4 regions of the Paenibacillus sp. PastF-3 genome follow, and region 1 is predicted to be linked to each of the others. Evidence: riboswitches for the same ligand, from Rfam matches in the RefSeq annotation. Region 1 holds a riboswitch; each other region holds the start of a gene.

What was found. Region 1 has a riboswitch for cyclic di-GMP ahead of M2444_RS13400 (choice-of-anchor A family protein). Riboswitches for the same ligand answer to the same signal wherever they lie in the genome.
Region 2: it holds a riboswitch for cyclic di-GMP, as region 1 does, so the genes downstream of both, M2444_RS22405 (NPCBM/NEW2 domain-containing protein) here and M2444_RS13400 (choice-of-anchor A family protein) in region 1, are expected to answer to the same signal.
Region 3: it holds a riboswitch for cyclic di-GMP, as region 1 does, so the genes downstream of both, M2444_RS12885 (anti-repressor SinI family protein) here and M2444_RS13400 (choice-of-anchor A family protein) in region 1, are expected to answer to the same signal.
Region 4: it holds a riboswitch for cyclic di-GMP, as region 1 does, so the genes downstream of both, M2444_RS07095 (thiamine pyrophosphate-binding protein) here and M2444_RS13400 (choice-of-anchor A family protein) in region 1, are expected to answer to the same signal.

Annotation. Positions count from the first base shown of each region.
Region 1 is NZ_JARXWM010000005.1:385,071-390,219, reverse strand. Features, by position in the region: gene M2444_RS13405 (alpha/beta hydrolase) at 1-151, opposite strand, end outside; gene M2444_RS13400 (choice-of-anchor A family protein) at 324-2,477, opposite strand; cyclic di-GMP riboswitch class I at 2,586-2,676, opposite strand; gene M2444_RS13395 (YhjD family protein) at 3,169-3,561, shown strand; gene M2444_RS13390 (winged helix-turn-helix transcriptional regulator) at 4,007-4,381, shown strand; partial or broken gene M2444_RS13385 (NAD(P)H-dependent oxidoreductase) at 4,446-4,989, opposite strand.
Region 2 is NZ_JARXWM010000012.1:161,641-166,789, reverse strand. Features, by position in the region: gene M2444_RS22405 (NPCBM/NEW2 domain-containing protein) at 1-3,927, opposite strand, end outside; cyclic di-GMP riboswitch class I at 4,085-4,171, opposite strand; gene M2444_RS22400 (hypothetical protein) at 4,340-4,894, opposite strand; gene M2444_RS22395 (EAL domain-containing protein) at 5,008-5,149, opposite strand, start outside.
Region 3 is NZ_JARXWM010000005.1:267,445-272,593, forward strand. Features, by position in the region: gene M2444_RS12880 (2-oxoglutarate dehydrogenase E1 component) at 1-2,076, opposite strand, end outside; cyclic di-GMP riboswitch class I at 2,548-2,632, shown strand; gene M2444_RS12885 (anti-repressor SinI family protein) at 2,660-2,815, shown strand; gene M2444_RS12890 (helix-turn-helix domain-containing protein) at 2,997-3,326, opposite strand; gene M2444_RS12895 (TasA family protein) at 3,486-4,085, opposite strand; gene sipW (signal peptidase I SipW) at 4,177-4,764, opposite strand; gene M2444_RS12905 (flagellar export protein FliJ) at 4,766-5,149, opposite strand, start outside.
Region 4 is NZ_JARXWM010000002.1:669,587-674,735, reverse strand. Features, by position in the region: gene glpK (glycerol kinase GlpK) at 1-1,425, shown strand, start outside; gene M2444_RS07105 (helix-hairpin-helix domain-containing protein) at 1,440-1,589, shown strand; gene M2444_RS07100 (carboxymuconolactone decarboxylase family protein) at 1,812-2,180, opposite strand; gene M2444_RS07095 (thiamine pyrophosphate-binding protein) at 2,191-3,831, opposite strand; cyclic di-GMP riboswitch class I at 3,989-4,084, opposite strand; gene M2444_RS07090 (methyl-accepting chemotaxis protein) at 4,275-5,149, opposite strand, start outside.

The DNA.
Region 1 (5,149 bases):
AAGCCCCGGCAACCGGGGGATCAACCTTCAAGTCACGATTAGTACTCAGGAATTCCTTCGGTGCTCGTTTAATAGCAATGCCATAAAAGAAAAAGCCAGCATAGATCAGAGCTCCAATGACGATGACAGCACTAATGAAGAACCATACCAATTCGTCTTCCCCGTCCTTTCCTTATGTTCGTTGTAAATCAGTATAACATCTACTTAGAATGCGCCAAAATATAACAATCATGACAAAATAGAGCCGCCATCGGAATATGTCCCGAAAGCGGCTCTTCTATTCTTCACGGCTTAGCTTGCGTTCACGCTATAATCACCGTTTATTATTTCTTGTTCGAGAATCTATTTCTCATTAGCAATCCGATAAGAGCAAAACCTAGACCTGCTGCATAATAAGGAACTGGACTTGATTCTCCCGTTTTTGGCAGTTCATCCACAGGTGGATTACCTAGCGGAATTGTATCATCCACTACTGCAATATCCTCTGGTGACGGCGTTTCCGTTGCCACCGGTCCTAGTGGGATTTCATCGTCGTCAACAAGGACTTCTGTATTGCTCGACGGGGTTGGTGTGGGTACTGGTGCTGGAGTCGAAGAAGCTACAGGACCCAGCGGCACAGGGTCATCATTAACAACAATAGTGCCAATTACAAATGATGGTGTTGGTGTTGGGAACACCGGAGGCTCCGGCGTTGGCGTTGGTGTCACTTCCGACGACGATGTCGGTGTTGGTGTTGCCTCTGGCGACGATGTCGGTGTTGGCGTCACTTCCGACGACGATGTCGGTGTTGGCGTTACCTCTGACGACGGCGTCGGTGTTGGCGTTGCTTCCGGCGACGGAGTCGGCGTTGCTGTTGCCTCTGGCGACGGTGTCGGTGTTGGCGTTGCTGTTGCCTCTGGCGTTGGCGTCGGCGTTGGTGTTGCTGTTGCCTCTGGCGTTGGCGTTGTCGTTGGCGTTACTTCCGGCGTTGGTGACGGCGTCACGCTCGGCGTTGGCGTTACTTCCGGCGTTGGTGACGGCGTCACGCTCGGCGTTGGCGTTACTTCGGGCGTTGGTGACGGCGTCACGCTCGGCGTTGGCGTTACTTCCGGCGTTGGTGACGGTGTCACGCTCGGCGTTGGCGTTACTTCCGGCGTTGGTGACGGTGTCACGCTCGGTGTTGGTGTTACTTCCGGCGTTGGTGACGGCGTCACGCTCGGCGTTGGCGATGGTGTCACGCTCGGTGTTGGTGTGTGCGTTGGTTTTGGTGTGTGTGTTGGCTTTGGTGTCGGTGTTGGCTTTGGTGTCGGCGTTGGCTTTGGCGTCGGTGTTGGCTTTGGTGTGTGTGTTGGCTTTGGTGTCGGTGTTGGCTTTGGCGTCGGTGTTGGCTTTGGCGTCGGTGTTGGCTTTGGTGTCGGTGTCGGCGTCATGCAAGGCGTTGGCGTCGGTGCCACGGTCGGCGTTGGCGTTGGGGCCACGGTCGGCGTTGGTGTCGGTGCCACGGTCGGCGTTGGTGCTACGGTCGGTGTTGGTGTTGGTGCTACGGTCGGCGTTGGTGTCGGTGTCACGGTCGGCGTTGGTGTCGGTGCAACGGTCGGCGTTGGTGTCACTGTTGGTGTCGGCGTCACTGTTGGCGTCGGCGTAGGAGGCGACTCTACCCCTTCATATGGATACCAATGCATCTGCACACCACCAGCAAATCCTTTCGCAATCAATGTCCCATGCAGTTCTCCGGAATTATAAGTTACTTTTGCAAGCGGAGCTAGAATAGTTCCTTCTATTGTTAAACTTCCAATGTTTACAGTGCTAGCTTCATAAAAATTAAATAATACCTTGTTAGGGCTGCCTCCCCAAATTTGAAAGCTTGGAATTTCAACTGAACTTCCGCTAACGTTAACGATAACTGTGGCGTTATTTGCAATATTAAACTGTAAGCCATTAGCACCAACGAAATCAGCAGCACTTAAATTAAGAACGTTAAATGATTCCGGAGCATCAATTGTTATTTTCCCATATTCCTTTTTGAAAGTTCCGACTGTAGCAAGTGAAGAGAATTCATTAGAACGTCCAATAAGATATTGCTCTTCATAATCAAAATCAATAGGTGTCCCTTTTCTCGCTGGTTCTTTAAGATCTACACCGTTTCTGATAAAAACACCACCATGAACGGATGCTCCATGAACAGTCCCATTAGTAAAAGTGATGTCATTGCCAGCAATAAGGACATCTCCACCTGGATTATCCTTGGATACGCCGTAATTCTGCAAAGTAATATTACCTTTGGCCGCCAGGCGCCCGTGAACCTGATCATTAGATTGATTGAAGTCACCAAGGATAAAAGTATTAAAATTTCCTGCAATGCCTAACACAGGTGTAGGAATATACGGAAGCACAGGCCCTGCCGCACTGACCAAATAACCACCTCCAGAAAGCCCACTACCCACCATCAAAATCCCCGCTATTACTAATGAGAGCAACGGTTTCATTCTTCTTTTCAAAATGCGCACCTCCTAAAACTATGATTTATAATTAAACAGAATAATTACCAGAACTCTAAAGAACCTAACAACAAAAAGACCGCCAAAAAAGAAGTAGAATTCCCTTCTCATGGCAGTCGGACGGTCATAGTGTCTTTTAGACACTTTAGACTCCTGAACTTTGCGTCCCACCCTTTCAGGCGGTTTGCTATTATCATGATTATATATGTATAGCCTTTGCAAATTAGAACTAGTAGCTTAAGCATCCTATTAAATAATGGTCTATGACTTTTAATACTTTGGAACTAACAATAGTTTAGCGCTCCATCCCCACAATTGTCAATCAATTCCTTTTGATATTTACACGCGTAAGCAAGCACAAAAAAAGCGCCAAAAGGCGCTTCACACAAAGGTTTTCCTTCAATTTTAAAGTAACTTTATCCAACCTAATATCGATATCCATAATGGAATACTTAGAATCAAACCAAATACCATTCCACGGGCGAGACTTCCTTCCTCTTTCATCCTAATTCTCCCTTTATATAAGTCTGAAGCATTAATTTTTATTATTACAATTTTAATATATTTTATTCTTTCTAATTTAGTTGTGAATTTAATCACATTGGACTAGCTGTTTAGAAATACCATTGATTATTTTTGGAATATCGGGGTAGAATACGAATATACGTTCCCATTAGGGGTGATGAGATTCATGCATAGAGCTGAAAGCAGGGACAATATGCTGGTGAAATCTTATTTATTGCTTCCGATGATTTTATCAGCTTTCGAACGGGACTCCGCCATTCTATCTGCACATTTACGAACTCCCGCCCCCTATCTGGAGGTTCTTGAAACAGCCGCAGCAGTTGCTACAACAGATTTAAGAGATGTTCGTTCAGAGATGAGAAAACGGGGAATCAAGGTTTATGAGCAGAACAGACTTAATGCAGGGATCGAAGCCAAATTTATATGTCGTGGATACCATGAACGAATGCTGCTATTAAACGACATTGTCGCTGCCCAAGCTGCAATTCATATGCGCAGATATCTCGGTCTGGATATTTCATCTTTCAAGAGCTATGAAGAGCAGTATCAGATTAAGTAAAGCCGTGTAGAGGCTGTCCCCCTCCCCCCCCATTTCCATTAGCGAACAAAAAAATAGGCCTTACCATGGGAGTTGGCAAGACCTGAGAGATTTATACCACAAAACACTGGGGGGTGTTTGGTGTCTTCAATATAAACCTTGAACCTGAAAATAAGATGATGCTCACATGAAAATTACATTAAAAACATCAATTCGTCGCTTAGACTATCCGCTCGACACTTTTGATTTCCAACCAAAGTAGCCCGCTTCGCCGACAGAAAAACCGACCGATGGATAGTTAGCCACGAGTGCTTTGAACTAATTGTTTTAAAATGATATAGTGGGTTCGTTGCTCGCAGGATGACTTGATAGCCGGTTGTAAAACATAATAAAGTCGAGACCTGAGTACGGAGAAGCAATAGGCGTTTGCCTTTTCGTTATATTTTCTGAAGGAGGGTAATAGCCCATGAGTGATGAAATCTGTATACCACCTGGCATTCACCAGAAGGACACTAGCTTCGGCTACACCTTGTCTATCATTAGTGGTAAATATAAAATGACTATTCTCTACTATCTCTCTGAAAACAAGATCGTGCGATTCAATGAACTGCAACGGGGTATCGGTACAATACCTTTTAAGACGTTAAGTATTATGTTGAAAGAACTGGAAGCGGACTGTCTCGTCAGGCGCGAGGAATTCCCCCAGATTCCCCCTAAAGTTGAGTATTCCTTGACTGAGAAGGGCCGATCGCTTATTCCGGTGCTGGATATGATGTGCACTTGGGGAGAGAAAAATTCCGTTCCAGCCGCGCAAGAGATAACAGTACCGTTTACGATTTAGCCACGACTTATGACAAAAGCAGCATTTCCATTAATGAAAATGCTGCTTTTTGTTTCAATTCTAATTACATATTATCGATAAATTCAACATAGCCTTGCGAACTGATGTCCAATTTTTTAAAATAATCCGTACTTCCTACCGTCTCAGATTCCGTACCATAAATGGCATAGAAGGAACGATAATCAGCGTTGCAGTAAATAAAAGTCGTGTCAAAGGGAGATAAAATACAGTCCAGCCCGTAGCCGAGTTTACCATCTTCACTGAAGTCTTTTTCACTTCCTCCGGCAGTTACAGCTAATGCGATTTTACGATTTCTTAATTTATCACTCTTCGAGCCATATGCCCATCCGTAAGTTAAATACTTCGTCCAGCCACTTTTTAAGCAGAGGCGGACTACTAAACCAGTAGACAGGGAATTGTAAGACGAGCTTATCATGCGCTTCATTTAGTTGTTGTTCCTTTTCCACGTTGATTTTTTCATCGGGATAGGCTTTGTACAGCTCATGTACCGTATATTTGTCTGGATATTTATGGAGTTCTTCGATCCAGCGTTTATTAACAACGGATGTTTCGATGTTTGGGTGCGTAACGACAACAAGTGTTTTCAATGGTGTATCCTCCATGTTTGAATCAGATTTAGGACTTGAGTTATACCTCCCATCACGCCATCGCGTAAGTATGCACTTTTAGTTCACGTACTTACCTAAAGGTAAGCATTGCAACCTGTCTGCACGTATATTGACGTACAGTCTTCGGGGTGATTCTCAT
Region 2 (5,149 bases), on a different contig from region 1:
TCGGGTCTGCACAGCTGTATTCCCATCCCGGTCTGTAACTGACAGTTCGACGGTGTAAGTGCCTGTTTTACTTGAAGTGAAACCATTCGGGTTTACCTCAACGGCTCCAATCAAGTTACCATCTTCCTTATCAACGGCTGTGACATCAGTCAAAATATCAAATTCACTATTCAACTGAACGAAAGTTGTCTCTTCCGGCACTGTGATGGTCGGCTTACTTGAAGTATTCGTAAACTTCGCATCGGCCCATACCGTATGATCTGAAGCATTGCCATCTGTAGCATCTGTGGTAACCAGCTTCACTTCGCGCGCACCTGTCACAGGTATTTTCACAAATTCATGCTCTGTCCCTGCCCGGAAAACATCACTCGCGAATTTCTTCTCTCCATCTACATACACTTCAAAGGTTGCAGAGGATGGCTTTCCTTTCATCGCTTGATCGATCCCGATGTAGCTTTCAAAGAAGTCATAACCTATACCCTCAATATCATAAACAACTTCAGAGTTCGCATGTACACCGATTCCCTTGGCATAGGTTGCAGCTAGCCCTTGTCGAACAAGGCTGATGATTCCACCAGAAACGGCTTTATCTTTCTTTAATTCACCCCAACCAACAACGACTGACTTGGCATTAAGATCCGAAAGATAAGCATAGTCACTCGTTACCGTAACCAGTGTTTTTTTGGTTTCTGTAACCCCTTCGTTCTTCACTTCATATACCACTTCGTAGTCGCCTTTTTGCGTTACATCAACGGTATTTGCTTTCAGGGTGACATTAGCCGTAATATCGTTTCCTAGATAGTTAGTCGCTTTTACATAGTTCATCGGATCAAAAGCTTGATTAAGCTTTAACGTGATTTGATCTTCAACAGATAACGCTGGCTTGAAGGCTTTAACCTGTACCGGCTTCAGTGGGTTCAGCTTCTTATCATAACCAACGATCTTGTACGTATAATTGATGCTGTTATCTACATTCGTATCCACGAACTGGTCAGTCCCTGTAAACCCTACTAACTTATCGTCTCTATACACCTCATAACCTAAGAAATCTTTCTTAAGATCCGTATCCATACTGAAGCTTAGTGTGTTCGATTTAGCAGTAGTGTTAGGCGTGATATTAACCTTTATCGCAACATTCTTATCTGCTATTCCTGTTCCTTCATAATGAACCACTGAATTGTTTAAATACCAGAGCTTTTTCGGTGCTGGATATTTAGCTAACTTCTCTTTTGTTTCAGGATTCACAGTGAAGCCATGTCTGGCAAAATAGCTACTTAAGTCTAACCCCAGCACTTCAGAGGAGAACTCCACCAAATACTGCTGCTTGGAATTGTCGCCGTTCGGAAGGGAGACCTTCCGCTCGCGGTACAGCTTGGTCAGTTCTGTCCAGTAACCCGGATGCGCCAATTCTAACTGCCAATAGGCACCAAGCTGTGCAAATAAGCCCTGCTGATTCATAACCACTTTATTTTCTTCGATTACATATTTATATATATCACTTTCAAAAGGAATACGAGTATCCATCGAGTCCGCATAGACTGACATCAGCATAGACACCATATTATTGGTTACTTCACCATATTCTCGTTCGCCCATCGCCAAGCGATGCCCTATTTCATGATTCAATCCCCAGCCTGGATAGACTTTGTTAAAATCACCTAACATTGTCCCCACGGTTCCAAGTTGTATCCCTGTATGGTCCCCCGCTGCATACATCGCACCATAAGGCTGCATCAATCGGATATTCTCACGAATTAGCTTGGCATCATGAATCACACTACTGCCATCCAAGCCATAGAAGTCAAAGATCGTCTTCATCCAAGTATCATAGCCGGTTACGGTACCCAGCGGATCATTTTCTTGCGTAATAAACATGTTATAAGCTTCTGTCGCAGTGCCTGTGAAAATAACATGATCGCTGACCATTTCCACCACATCAATGAGCTCGCGATCTTGAACATTCGGATGCGCTGCCTTATCTTCATCTATTTTTTGTTTATAGGTGGTTAAGAAGGCTTTGAATTGTTCAGGATCTGTAATCTTGGTCATCATAGGGATCTTGGTAAGCCCCTCGAACCGGATCATAGGTGCTTTACCTTGTTCCTCCGCTGTATATGGATTGACGATATACACTGTACCGCCCTTAGTCACTTCATGTGCATAATAACTATTCGTCGCAAATTCAGGAACGGTTATTGTGTTTTTACCTGGACGCAATTTCACACTGCTAGCCCAAACGTTCCAAGCCGCCTCTTGTTGAGAAAAGACTAAAGAAGGCAATTTATCGCTCGAAGCTGCGTCCACATAAACGTTGATCGTATCTCCAGGCATTGCAACGAGACCTGTAGGCTGGTTGTTCGTACCGAAACCAATTCTCAGGTTTTCTTGCGCATGCTTTTTCATATCTCCACGTTGTTCCGCCTCAATGATGGTGCCTTCGGTTTGAATTTCACCATTCACTAGCTTCTTAGCTAAATCCAAAGAATCCTTCAGGATTGGATAGAGCGGATGTACTTTTGCCGCTTCTTCTAATTCGTTGATTGCTTCGACGCTATTATAAGCAGGAACAACCGCACTCATCGTGCCATCTGTGAAAATACCATTTACAGCTTCACTTACTTTATCCTCTGTATAAAATCTAAATTCGGCTGCAAAGGGTCTGTTGATATTGGCTTTTGTGAACTTGAATTTCAATCTTTTAAACTTCGTAGGTTCAAATTTAAACTCCAGAAAGTCATTCGTACTATTCGCGGTTCCGCTAGATACGAGCTGGAAGGTCTCTCCCTTACTTGTTTCTGATGCATAAATTTGAAAAGCCTCTGGGAAGCCTTTGCGGTTATCTCTAGCCAGGAAAGCCACTCTATCTAATACTTTCGCTTGTGCTAACTCAAACACAACTTCATTCGTGAAGCTGTCGTCATTGTTTTTATTGGTTTCCCAGTGTGTATTCGGTTGGTCATCGAGCATGTATTCCGGTTTCGTACCTGGGTAGCTTCCGCCGTTCACCGTTACTTTTGATACGTTTGAGTTGGGCATTCTATAAGCTTCGCTATAGGCATTTTCATATGCTGTACCATAGCCTTTTAGCTTCGAAACCTTAGCCGCTGTTGCCTCTATTTGATGATTCTCCAGAAGTACTTTTGCATTCTCTATATCTGCTTGAAACTGCGCGTACAGTGGATGTGTCTGCACTTCTTGTTCTAAAGCCGTTAATTTCTCCATCGTATTAAATGCTGCGCTAACTTGACTCAAGCTGTCATCTGTGAATAAATTTTTCATTTTAGCGGATACGGCATCTTCTTTGTAAAAAGAAAACTCAGCCGCACTCGCCCAATCTTGGTTAGCTTTTTTGAAGACAAATTTAAGTCTCTTAAAGGTTGCCCTGTCAAACTGCACCTCTACTACGTCACCTGCTGAGCCTTTATATTCTCCAGAGGATACTAGCGTATAATCGCCTGCATCCGTTGTTGAGCCATAAATATCAAATTCCTGGGCAAACCCCTTACCCTTTGCGCTGGATTGTCTTGCAGCATATACGATTCTATTTAATTCAGTGGACTCATTGAATACAAAGACAACCTCATTCGTAAACGTTGAACTATTCGGTTTGCCCGTTTCCCAATGCGTACTCATATCGCCATCAATAGCCTTTGCTATAGGTGAACCTGAGTAGTTACCACCGTTATTGGTAATGGATTTAATATTCGCAGGATTCATTCTAAAAACATCATTATAAGCGCCTAGGATAGCCTTGCCGTACAGATCAAACGGAATAACTGACGCATTGCTTATTAGGTCAGCCTTGCTTTGTACTACAGTGTTCACTACAGTTACCTTGCTTACATCACTTGCTAAAGCATAACCTGCCTCACTCGAAAAGCTAGCTAACATGGCTGCCGATGTAGCGATTGCAATCATTTTTTTCATCTTTTCTACCCCCCAGATGTAATATGAATCTCTTCAATGCCTAAAAATGAGCACAAAAAAAACTACCCCGAAAGAGTAGCTTGATTGCAGCTAAAGTTGCATAAAAATTAAGACTTAATTTTTATTAAACCTTAAAAACAAAAAGCGTTATACACTCTTTGGCAGCTGGCTGACAATAGTCGTGATAACCTTAGTCCCTATAGCTTTGCGTCCCTACATTTCCATAGGTTTGCCTATGAAGTTTCGATTACATTACAAAGGTTAACATAACTATGCATCTTATTGCATGATTATTTGGTATGAAATTGATATTTGATCGACATAGGTAATTGCAATCAATTTCCTCTAACTGATCGATATTATTTATCAACTGTCCCAGACGAAGAGTGATACTTTAGGACTGGAGGAGCGTTCAACCTCCAAATAGTCGCCGAAACCAATTCCACACATCACCTGTGATCGGAATTAACCCAAAGCCATGCTCGCCAACCGCGATTAGACCATATGCCCATTGTCCAATAGCTACGGCTCCCCCAGCAATCCGTCCTATGGCTACCGCTCCAAATGCCGTATCCCCTATGGCGACAGCACCCAACGCTTTTTCGGCTATCGCGATCGCTCCTACAGCCACTCCTGCAATAGCAATCGCCCCAGCTGCGAAGCCAAGCCAGCTAAGTGCTATCGCTCCAAGTGCTAACCACATTCCTAGTGATATTGCACCCACGGATAGAACCCCTACGCTTATCGCACCTATGGAAATCAAGCCTACAGCTATATCTCCAATAGCAATTAATCCAACAGCTGTCTTCACACGAGGTCTGCTGCCATAACCCTGACCAGAGTAGCGACCTAAATTGCTGCGAATACTTACCACTGGAAATGAGGGAGAAGGCCACTGATAATCAATCTCTCGCCCTTCCCAGCCCCTGGAATCTGCCCAACGTGTGATGTATTTATGCCATTCCATATTCATCCGACCCCCTTCTCAATTACCTAAATTGTACAGCCCCGGGGCTCACCTGTAATCAGACTCTGACCTGAATTCATCTCATCCTCTAGACGGAGATCTACTCATTAGGATCACTGTTTGGGAATAGGGTCAGGTTTTCCAAATAAATATCCCTGAAACAACTGATAACCACTCTGCTTAAGCCATTCAAAGTCCTCTCTAAATTCCACTCCTTCTGCTAAGGGAACGGATTGGATTTCTAATGCCTTTTCT
Region 3 (5,149 bases), 120 kb from region 1:
GCCATATTGTGCTTCCCAGATGACGAAAGTTTCTGGTGCGAACACATTATATCCATACTCAAAACCTAGCACAGAAGCTTCAGATAGCGGACTGTTATATACACCAAAGGAAGCACGGGAATTACTTAGCTGATGAAGCGGAGAGAATAATTCTCCAGTTTTGCTGTCGTGCAGTACTAGATGGCGGTGTGCAAAGGTACCGCGCTGTGCATCCTGACCGCTAAGTCGAATTGGCGTTCCATCCTTCAGGATGGTAGCGAAGGCGAGAGACTCAGCGAGTGCCCAGTCGACCTTTTCACCCTCATTCAATGCATCCTTGCGACGCTGCAGAATACGTTCCAGTTTCGGATAGACTTGGAATCCATCAGGTACGGTCAGTAGCTCACGATTAATCTCTTGCAGACTGGAGATCGGTACGGCTGTTGTCCCTGCCGCTGAGCGCTCTGTTTGAAGAGGAACGAAGGCTTTTGGTTCTTTTTTCTTGTGATTGCCTTCCTTCATACTATCGTATGCACGTTGCAATACGCCTTCTGTTTCAATGTGCATCTTTTGTACATCTTCAGCTGTAAGGATTTTCTCACGCTGTAGCCTCTCCGCATACACCTTGTAAACGGTTGGATGATTACGCACCTTGCCGTACACGATAGGTTGTGTAGTCTCAGGATCATCCATTTCGTTATGTCCATGACGACGATAACCGATGAGATCAATAACGAAATCCTTTTTGAATTGATTGCGATATGCGCTAGCTAAACGAACAGCTGATATACAGGCATCGGGATCATCAGCGTTGACATGGATAATTGGAATTTCATATCCTTTTGCGATGTCACTCGCATAATGCGTTGAACGGGAGTCTTCACTTTCTGTCGTAAAGCCGATCCGGTTATTAACAATGATATGGATCGTCCCGCCATTCTGATAACCTTGAAGTTTGCCAATATTAAGTGTTTCTGCAACAATTCCTTCACCTGGAAAAGCAGCGTCGCCATGCATTAGCACCGCTATAGCTTTACTGGTATCAATCTTCGGCAATCCGGCTGTGCTCCGATCTTCTTGAGCAGCACGAGTGAAGCCTTCCACGACAGGATTGACGAATTCCAAGTGACTTGGGTTATTCGCTAGTGTTATTCTTGTGCGTACGGTTTCTCCTTCGCGAACAGCGCGGTCTGCACCGAGATGGTATTTCACATCACCCGTCCAGCCATAGTTAATGCCTGTAGAGCCTTCGGAAGGGAAAAGCTCCTTGTTTGGAGAATGATGAAACTCTGAAAATATAATATCATAAGGTTTGCCCAAAATATGTGCAAGAACGTTGAGGCGACCACGATGCGCCATGCCCATCAGAATATGCTCTGCACCGTCATGCGCAGCAGCGCGTACGATTTCATCGAGCATCGGTACGAGAGCGTCATTGCCTTCCAAGCTGAAACGCTTCTGACCCACAAAGGTTTTGTGGAGGAAGGTTTCGAATTGCTCGACTTGGATCAGGCGGTTTAGCAGCTCTTTACGTTCTGTATTATTTAAAGGCGCTGGTGAGCTTGTGGATTCTGCCTGTCTGTTCAACCATTTCAGTTCTTCTTCTTCATGCACATGCCCGAATTCATAGGCGATCGTCTTGGTGTAAGCCTGACGCATACGCTGAACTGCATCCCATCCGGTATGCACATCATTCGGGGCATTCTCCCAAATGAGCGTGGCAGGTAGTGCGATCAGATCCTCACGAGTCAGCTCATAGGTTTCGAGTTCGAGATATTTAGCCATGGGATTGTGATCACGCTCAAGCGGATCAATATCAGCGGCCATATGGCCATATATACGAATATTAGCGATTAGCTTGGAAGCTCTTACTGCCTTTCTAAGCCATTCGGTGTCACCCGAAATGCGAGGCTGTGGAGCCGGTTCGGTGTCCGGTGTTAGGGGTGGGGGACCCGAATTTGTAAAAAGCTCGCGATAATTATTCTCTACGGTGGATGGATCTTTCACAAACTGTTCATATCTTTCTTGAATGTAGCCTAAATTGGGTCCGTAATACTTACTCCAAATGGATTCGTTATAGGGCTCTTTGGCTGCCATGAATACATCCTCCTTAACGGATGAACTCCATACGTGACATTTTGTGTCAACGCTTACTGGAGCTGTGATGATTGCGGTTTCATTTCTCATCTTATTGTGCTACTTTCCACACGTGTAATCAATTCATTCTTTCGTCCAATACGTTCGCAAAATGGTATGGGTTAGCTTGTTCTAATGAAAAGAACGCTGTTTCTTCTCATTACCCATTCCTAAGGCCCACTAAAATGATTCTAATATCCTTATTTTTAACTAATAGGGAAGGAAGCATCATTATATTGGCTTAATTAATTTTATGAATAGGACGAGTATCGTGTTAATAGGACAAGATATCACAGAAAAGAGCTTCTATTTTTTGTTTTTTAATGGAAAAACTAATCAGAAATCGACACACTTTTCCACTTTAGTATAGTATAATGTTATTGCAGTTAGCGTTTTTCATCCTTTTTGAAGTAGATCCTTTCGTGTAAAGGGTCCAGTAAAAGGTAAACCTGCCGAAAGACAGGGGCACAAAGTCGCGGGTCTAAGGTAGAAATACTATGACAGCCGGATTGCCTGGGGACGTAAAATCTTAGGAGGAGATTTTTTGGACAAGTCCAACCAGGGAAGCAACAGAGAACAGCAGGTTATTGATGTAGACGTAGAGTGGGTACATTTATTATTAGCAGCTAAGAAGGCTGGCATAAAGGCAGATGAAATTCGTCGATTCTTTCAGGAGAAGACTGTGCAAGCCGTGCAGTAATACATTAGAGCGTTATATACCGAAAAAGGGCATGGCGATAAATCGCTGTGCCCTTTTTCTATAAGTTGTACACGATACATGGTTAGAATATAAAACGCCTTCGCCATCCATGTTAGGAGGGCGAAGGCGTTTATGTTTGATAGTATGAGTAGAAGAGGATCTTATTAGATCAGATGAAGGATTAGTCCTTCTGATCCAGGCGCCATTTCTGGTAGTCCAGAAACTCCTTGAATTCGCGTTTGCTTATGCCTGAGGCCATAGCTTCCTGCACCAATCGGAACCATTCCGAATCTAAAGGCGATTCCTCAGCATCATTAGGCTCTCCATAGAGCAAAGCATGGATGGATACCTGAAGCGCATCGGCGATCTTTTCGATAAACTGGATGGAAGGATTGGATTGGATGTTTCTCTCCACATTGCTAAGATACGATTTAGCAACATCCGCTCTGTCCGCAAGCTCAGATAGGGAGAATCCCTTTTCTAGGCGGAGATGCTGGATACGTTGGCCCATATTTTGTGCCACTATGCTGACGCCCCTCCGTATTTTTTGTTATTAGTATAGCAAATATCGATAAATTCGACAAAGTTTATTGTAAAGAGAAGAGCAGCATCTACTTATCCGCTTTCCGGAATAAGAATCTGCTGCTCTTCGAATGGAAGACTTATTAGATTAGTAGTCAGTTCCTTTGCCTTGTTTAGCAAAGAAATCCCAAGTTAGTGTTAATGAATCCTTTTGGAAATAGTTTTGATCTTGGCCATCATCAACAAATTCAAATTGGACTGCGAATGTATCATTAGTACCGGCTTTAATTCCAGCAGCTTCACTGAGTAAAAACTTTCTTTCTACGATATCAGGGGACAAAGCCTTCAAATCGGCTAGTGTTGTTTCATAAACTACTTTATCGGCTTGAAATATATTACTCTTATCAAGATTTGTTAAGAATTTAACTTTAATGGATTTACCTAAATCAACACCGTTGTTGTTACCGCCCACATCATTAACGGAGTAGCTTGTCTTAAGAAGAACAGATCCGATATCGAGGGAACCGTCATTTTTTAATTTGAAGGTTTTAAATACAGTATCACCTGGCTTCAGGTTTGCGATATTTACGATAACAGAAGGGTCGGAGTTCAAATCGAGTGTACCTGCAGCGAATGTAGAAGTGTTTTGTGCAGTGTCACTAAAGTAAGCGAAGGTTCCTCCACCAATCAATGATAAACCCAGTGCTGCAGATGCTACGCCAAGACCCAATGTTTTTTTGATACCCATAATTAAAATTCCTCCTCGGTTTTTGTGGTTTTTTTATAAAATTTATATATTGTAACTTCCGGTTCGTAAGCGGAAGCGGACAATCAACGGATTACTGTATTTCAGTTGGGGGTGGAGAGGTGGGCAGTATAGCAGCATTTTTCTTTTCGAGTGCAGCTACAGCCTTCCATGATGAGTACAGGGCATAGAGCAGGAGCATCAAGCCTGGTACGATCATGAGCACGACACTTCCAGCTTTGGAAACTGCGAAATTCATAGCGTAACCTACGTAAGGTACGGTAACCCCGGTATACTCAGCTACAACATTCGTTGAACTGGTAGGGTTCATATCAGGCGCATCATTGTTATCGCCTTTCGTACGATACATGGCTTCACCAGTAGCGTTGTTCATTGTTGCTTCCACAACACGGTGAGTAATGAGCAGGTTTTCTTCATTTCTAAAGGTGATAACATCGCCTTTTTTGAAGCGATTCATATCTCCTCCGGGTTTTAAAGCGACAATCGATCCGGTGTGAATCCCTGGTTCCATCGAACCTGAGAGTACGGATTTGATCTGGTATCCGAAGAAGGCAGGTTCACCGCCGGAGGCCTTTGATAAAACTACAGCTACCACCAGCAGGATAAAGATGACAAGCATGATGCTCGATAATGTATTGTTGATCATTTTTTTAATCCGCATATTATTCTCCACCTTTGTCTTGTTGAGGGGCCGCAGGAGCTGGTGTTGCTGCCGGTGGGGAAGAGGTTGTATCTTCCGCCTTTGGCGTCTCCTGAGGAACCTTTTGCTGTGGTACATCTTGTGGAATCGTTGGCTCTTCACCAACTCCCGGAACGACCGGGTTAGTGGCTGGGGCTTCAGGTTGTTCTTTATTTATGTTTTCTGGAGCTGCTTCACCTGTCGGTGGAGTCACTTCCGTTTTTGTTTTCTCTTCTGCTTTCGCTTTGTCCTCGGCTTCTTGCTTTTCCTTCTTCTCCAGGGCCAAACGCTCTTCTTCTTTCTTCGCTTGTTCCAGCGCCTCTAATCGGGCTTTCTCAAGGGCTTCCAATTGTTGTTCACGGGCTTG
Region 4 (5,149 bases), on a different contig from region 1:
GTCTCACAAGGGCAATACGAGGTTAAACAATCTTTCCCACACCCTGGCTGGGTGGAGCATGACCCAGAGCAAATTTGGGCGTCACAGCTTGCAGCTGCAAGAGATGCGATTACTCGGGGCGGGATAACACCTCAGGAAATATCTTCTATTGGAATTACAAATCAGAGGGAAACGGCCCTAATCTGGGATAGAGCAACGGGTAAGCCGATTTATCCTGCGATTGTGTGGCAGGACAGACGTACTGCAGAGCTGTGTGAAGAGATCAAGAATAAGGGATTAGAGGGACTCATTGCTAGCAAGACTGGACTCGTTGTGGATGCTTATTTTTCTGCAACTAAATTCTCCTGGATTCTTGATCATGTGGACGGCGCACGAGAGCGGGGGAATAATGGCGAGCTACTAGCTGGGACCGTAGACAGCTGGCTAATCTGGAAGCTTACTGGTGGAGCTGTACATGCTACTGATGTAACTAATGCTTCGCGTACAATGCTATATAATCTACATAAGCGCTGCTGGGACGAAGAGCTGATGGAAGAGCTTGGTGTACCCCGCTCCATCCTGCCGGAAGTGAGAATGTCCGGTAGTGAATTTGGAGCAGCAGATGCGCAGTGGTTCGGGGCAGAAATACCTATTCACTCTGTATTGGGAGATCAGCAGGCTGCTTTGTTTGGACATACTTGTCTTGAACCCGGAAGTGCCAAAAACACATATGGAACTGGATGCTTTATTCTAATGAATACAGGTACAGAAGCTGTAGTCTCCAGTCATGGATTGTTGACCACTGTAGCTTGGGGAATGGGGGATGAACTCTACTATGCACTCGAGGGCAGTGTGTTTGTAGCCGGAGCGGCTGTACAATGGCTTCAGGAGGGGCTAGGCCTCATAGCGGAGCCAGCAAGCTCAGAAGACAAAGCGCGGGAAGTGGAGGACAGCGAAGGGGTTGTGGTCGTTCCTGCTTTTACTGGACTAGGTGCACCTTATTGGGATATGTACGCACGTGGAGCAGTCTTCGGTCTGACAAGAGGGACGACCTCGGCACATTTGGTACGAGCAACGTTAGAGTCGCTAGCATTTCAGTCTAGAGATGTAATTGGGGCGATGGAAAAAGACGCAGGCATGCCATTGACCGGACTTCGTGTAGATGGGGGAGCTGTTCGTAATGATTTGCTGATGCAGTTCCAGTCTGATATCCTCGGGAGTGAAGTGACTCGAACTACATATGCGGAGACGACTGCGCTGGGGGCAGCACTTCTGGCTGGATTAACCTCAGGAGTCTGGACAAGAGAACAACTAGAAAGCTTTAACAAAGCTGAGAGGTTTTTTTCACCTGAAATGGGTATAGATGAGCGTGAACGACGTTACAACGCCTGGAAAGACGCTGTAGCGCGTACCATGGGTTGGGAAAAACATGAAAGATATCAGTAATCAGGGAGATGTATATGTCCATGGTTAACGGAACAGAATCTGATCTACCGAGTGGACTTTCAAAGCCTGTACTTCGGGCACTCCATGGGATGGGACCAAAAGGGCTTGATGAAATACGGCGTGCGCTAACTGAAAAGGGGTTATCCTTTGCTGGCGAGTCCTAAAGACCAGATCAACATAAAAAGCGGCAAGCTAAGGTTAATCCTTGGCCTGCCGCTTTTTATGTTGTAACGCTTGATATTCAATAACAAATGTTACATTTTTCCATCCAGCGCCCACTGTCCAGGACAGAACTTTATCTCCACGTTCGATCTTTCCTATAGTAATCTATCTTCTTAAATCACAATAATAAAGACGAAATGTGTATATTTATGTCGAATTATTATTTATTGGATCTCTTCTATGGTTTCAAGAAGAATATTAAAGGCTGTGATGATTCTAGGTGCCCCTATAGCGGGTACTAAGTGTAGTAGAATGCCTTTGAGCTGTTCTACAGTAACTCCTACACGAAGAGCCATAACATAATGAACTCCTAATTGATCGAACTGGCCCATTGCAATTAGAGCAGAAATAACAGAGACTTCCTTCCAGTCAGCTTCAATGGTATTGCGTTGAAAAATATCTCCATACGCATTACCCATGATGAATTCTGCCAAGTCAGGGAAATGTTCCTTAATCGGAGCTAGTGCTTTAGCGCCATAGTCTCCTGAGAGATTCGTGAAGTGGTTCAGACCACTGTTAACATTATCTTTCATAGTGAGCCTCCTAATTTAGGTTCAAAGTACGGTGTGCAGTCGGAGGGACTTCATCACGGTCTGTTAATAATTCAATAACTGCAACACGGTTAAGAGCAACGGCGTCCTTAATTGCAGTCGAGAATTGTTCCGCAGTCTCACACTTATAGCCTGTCGCTCCTAGAGACTCGGCAAATTTCACAACGTCCATTGGGACTTCGTATATCGTTCCATCAATACGGCCAGTAGTTTTTTCCATCCCTTTAAGCGCCATATCGAGTTGCTTATTATTTACTACGATAAAGATGACAGGGATATCTTTGCAGACGGCGGTGTTTATTTCTGTACCTAGCATCATAAAACAGCCATCACCTGTAATACAGAAGACAGTTTCTTCAGGAGCTGCAACCTTTGCACCAATAGCCATACCGATAGAATTACCCATGCAAGCAAAATAAGCATCAAATACAAAACTGCCTGGTTTCTTAACCTTGTACCATTTAGCAGCATTGAATCCATGACTGCCGTCATCAACAAATACTGTATTATTGTCAGGAATCAGATCACTCATCGTGCTCATAATAGACGCAAGGGAAAGATTCTTCAGACTGGGAAGCTCTTCTGAATAATCTACATAAGGGATAGCTTCACGTTTAGTAATATGATTAGGATCAATATGATTTAGGTAGCACACTAGGTTATCACGTAGATCACCAGTGACTGGTATCGTTTTGGAGAACAAGATTTTTCCAACAAAGGTCGGATCAATATCAAATTGAATTAATGTTGTCGGGTGATTCTCCCGTTTTAGGTTACAGACGGTCATATCACTTAATCGTGATCCTAGAACTATAAATAGATCACTTTTATTCAACAGGTCATCCCCGTGGGTGCAACCTCCAACACCAATAGGACCATGATAGAGTGGGTGATCCCAAACCATAGCCCCTTTACCACCAGGTGATGTTACTACTGGTATATTAAAAGTTTCAGCGAGCTGAATAAGCTGGCTATGCGCCCCAGATCGATTGACCCCTTTACCCGCAATAATCAAAGGATTCTTTGAGGCATTGATAGCATCAACTACTCTGTCGATATTCGCTAGACTTACTAGAGATTCGCGTTCGGGAATTACAATATTGCACTCTTCCAATCCTTCTGTCTGTACATCAAACGGCACACAAAGATGAACAGGCCCACGTTGGTTAAGAGCAATTGAAATCGCATGATTAAAAATAGTACTAAAGTGATCACCGCGTTCAATAAGTTTACTGAACAAGGTGGCAGGTCTGAACATCTCCGCTAAATCAGCTAAGTAAGAGGAAGAGTCCTGACATTGGGGGATTCCAAGCTCTTTAATAGATTGGTGGCCCGTAATAAACAGCACTGGCAAGTTGTTGGCTTTCGCATGTGCTGCTGCTGTAAGTAGGTTAGTTCCGCCTGGACCAGAAGTACCAAATGCTACGCCTAGATTACCAGTTTTCAGCGCGTATCCAGCTGCTGCGAATCCGGAGCTGGATTCATGTCTCCCTGGAATAAATTCAATACCATAGTCTACCATCTTAAGAACTACGGGACAAATCGATTTACCAATGATCCCAAAAGAATGGGTCACTCCGAGGTTACGTAGTGCTTCCGCCATATAATCTGCGACTGTCTTCAAAAGATACACCTCACAAGTTGATTAATATTTATTATGTTATTGATCTTTCGAAGTGATCTGATTGATCAATAAACTCAAAAATAGAAAACCTGTGCTCCGAAAAAGGGCACAGGTTGGTGGCGTAAATCGCCGTAAAGACTGAACAATAGTTCAGCCGTCCCGGGTCCTTAGCAACCTGGCAATCATGGCCTCAGAGTAAAAATGAGGCTGTAGATCCATGGTTTTGCGTCATCCTCTTTCGAAGATTTTGCCTATATTAATTTAAAATTTATAAGAAGAATTTTCCTTTACAATATATTCCTTGGGATCATCCTTTGTCAATATATTATCGCAAATTAACTCGAATTTTGACGAAAGTCTTGTCAAACCTATGAAATAATAGAAAATAAACCGTCCCCTAAGACAAACTTAGAGGACGGTTTATGGCTTGGTTTATTCGTTATGCAAGTTGTTTAAAACTTGAAGATATGGATCGTTTTCTGTAGATTAAATACGGCTTGAGTCATTTTCTCAGTTTCTTCTGCGACGGACTGCAGGGCATTAATTTGTTCATTCATTGCAGCCGATACTTCTTCGGTGCCAGCAGCAGTTTCCTGAGTGATTGCAGATATATTTTCTATTGCACCTGAGATTTTCAAGGCACTTTCCAGCATAAGATCACTTTCAGAAGAGAAGGAAGAGATCTGCTCGGTAATATACTGCACACTTTGTACAATTTGAGCAAAGATATGAGCAGATTGAGTGATCATCTCATTCTGTACCTGTACGACTTCTTCGTTGATAGCGATATTGTCAATCGCTTGTTTAATATCAGTTTCAATGCTCCGAACTAAACCAAAGACTTCCTTTGTTGAAGCCGTTGATTCTTCGGCAAGCTTACGGACCTCCTGTGCGACTACTGCAAATCCTCGACCATGTTCTCCGGCACGTGCTGCTTCGATGGAGGCATTCAGCGATAACAGGTTAGTCTGTTCAGCGATCTCAGTGATGGTCTTTGTGATCATCGTTATTCCGCGAGCATTATGAGACAAGGCCTCGATAGTATCCGCTACTTTTTGAGTAGCCTGGATGTTTTTGCGCATGCCTTCAGCTTGAGTATCTACGGATTGGCGCCCTTGTTCAACTAGTTCTAATGTATGTATTGAACGTCTGTTCATTTCTTTCGTTGAGTTCGTATAATTGGAGACTTTATTCTCAATATCTTTAATAGATTCTGTCATTTCAGCGATATCCGTAGATATTTCATTTGCCCCAAGAGCTAGCTCATTTGACGAAGAGGCTACCTGTGCCATGACAATTTTCAAGTTCTGATTCTTATCTTCGATTC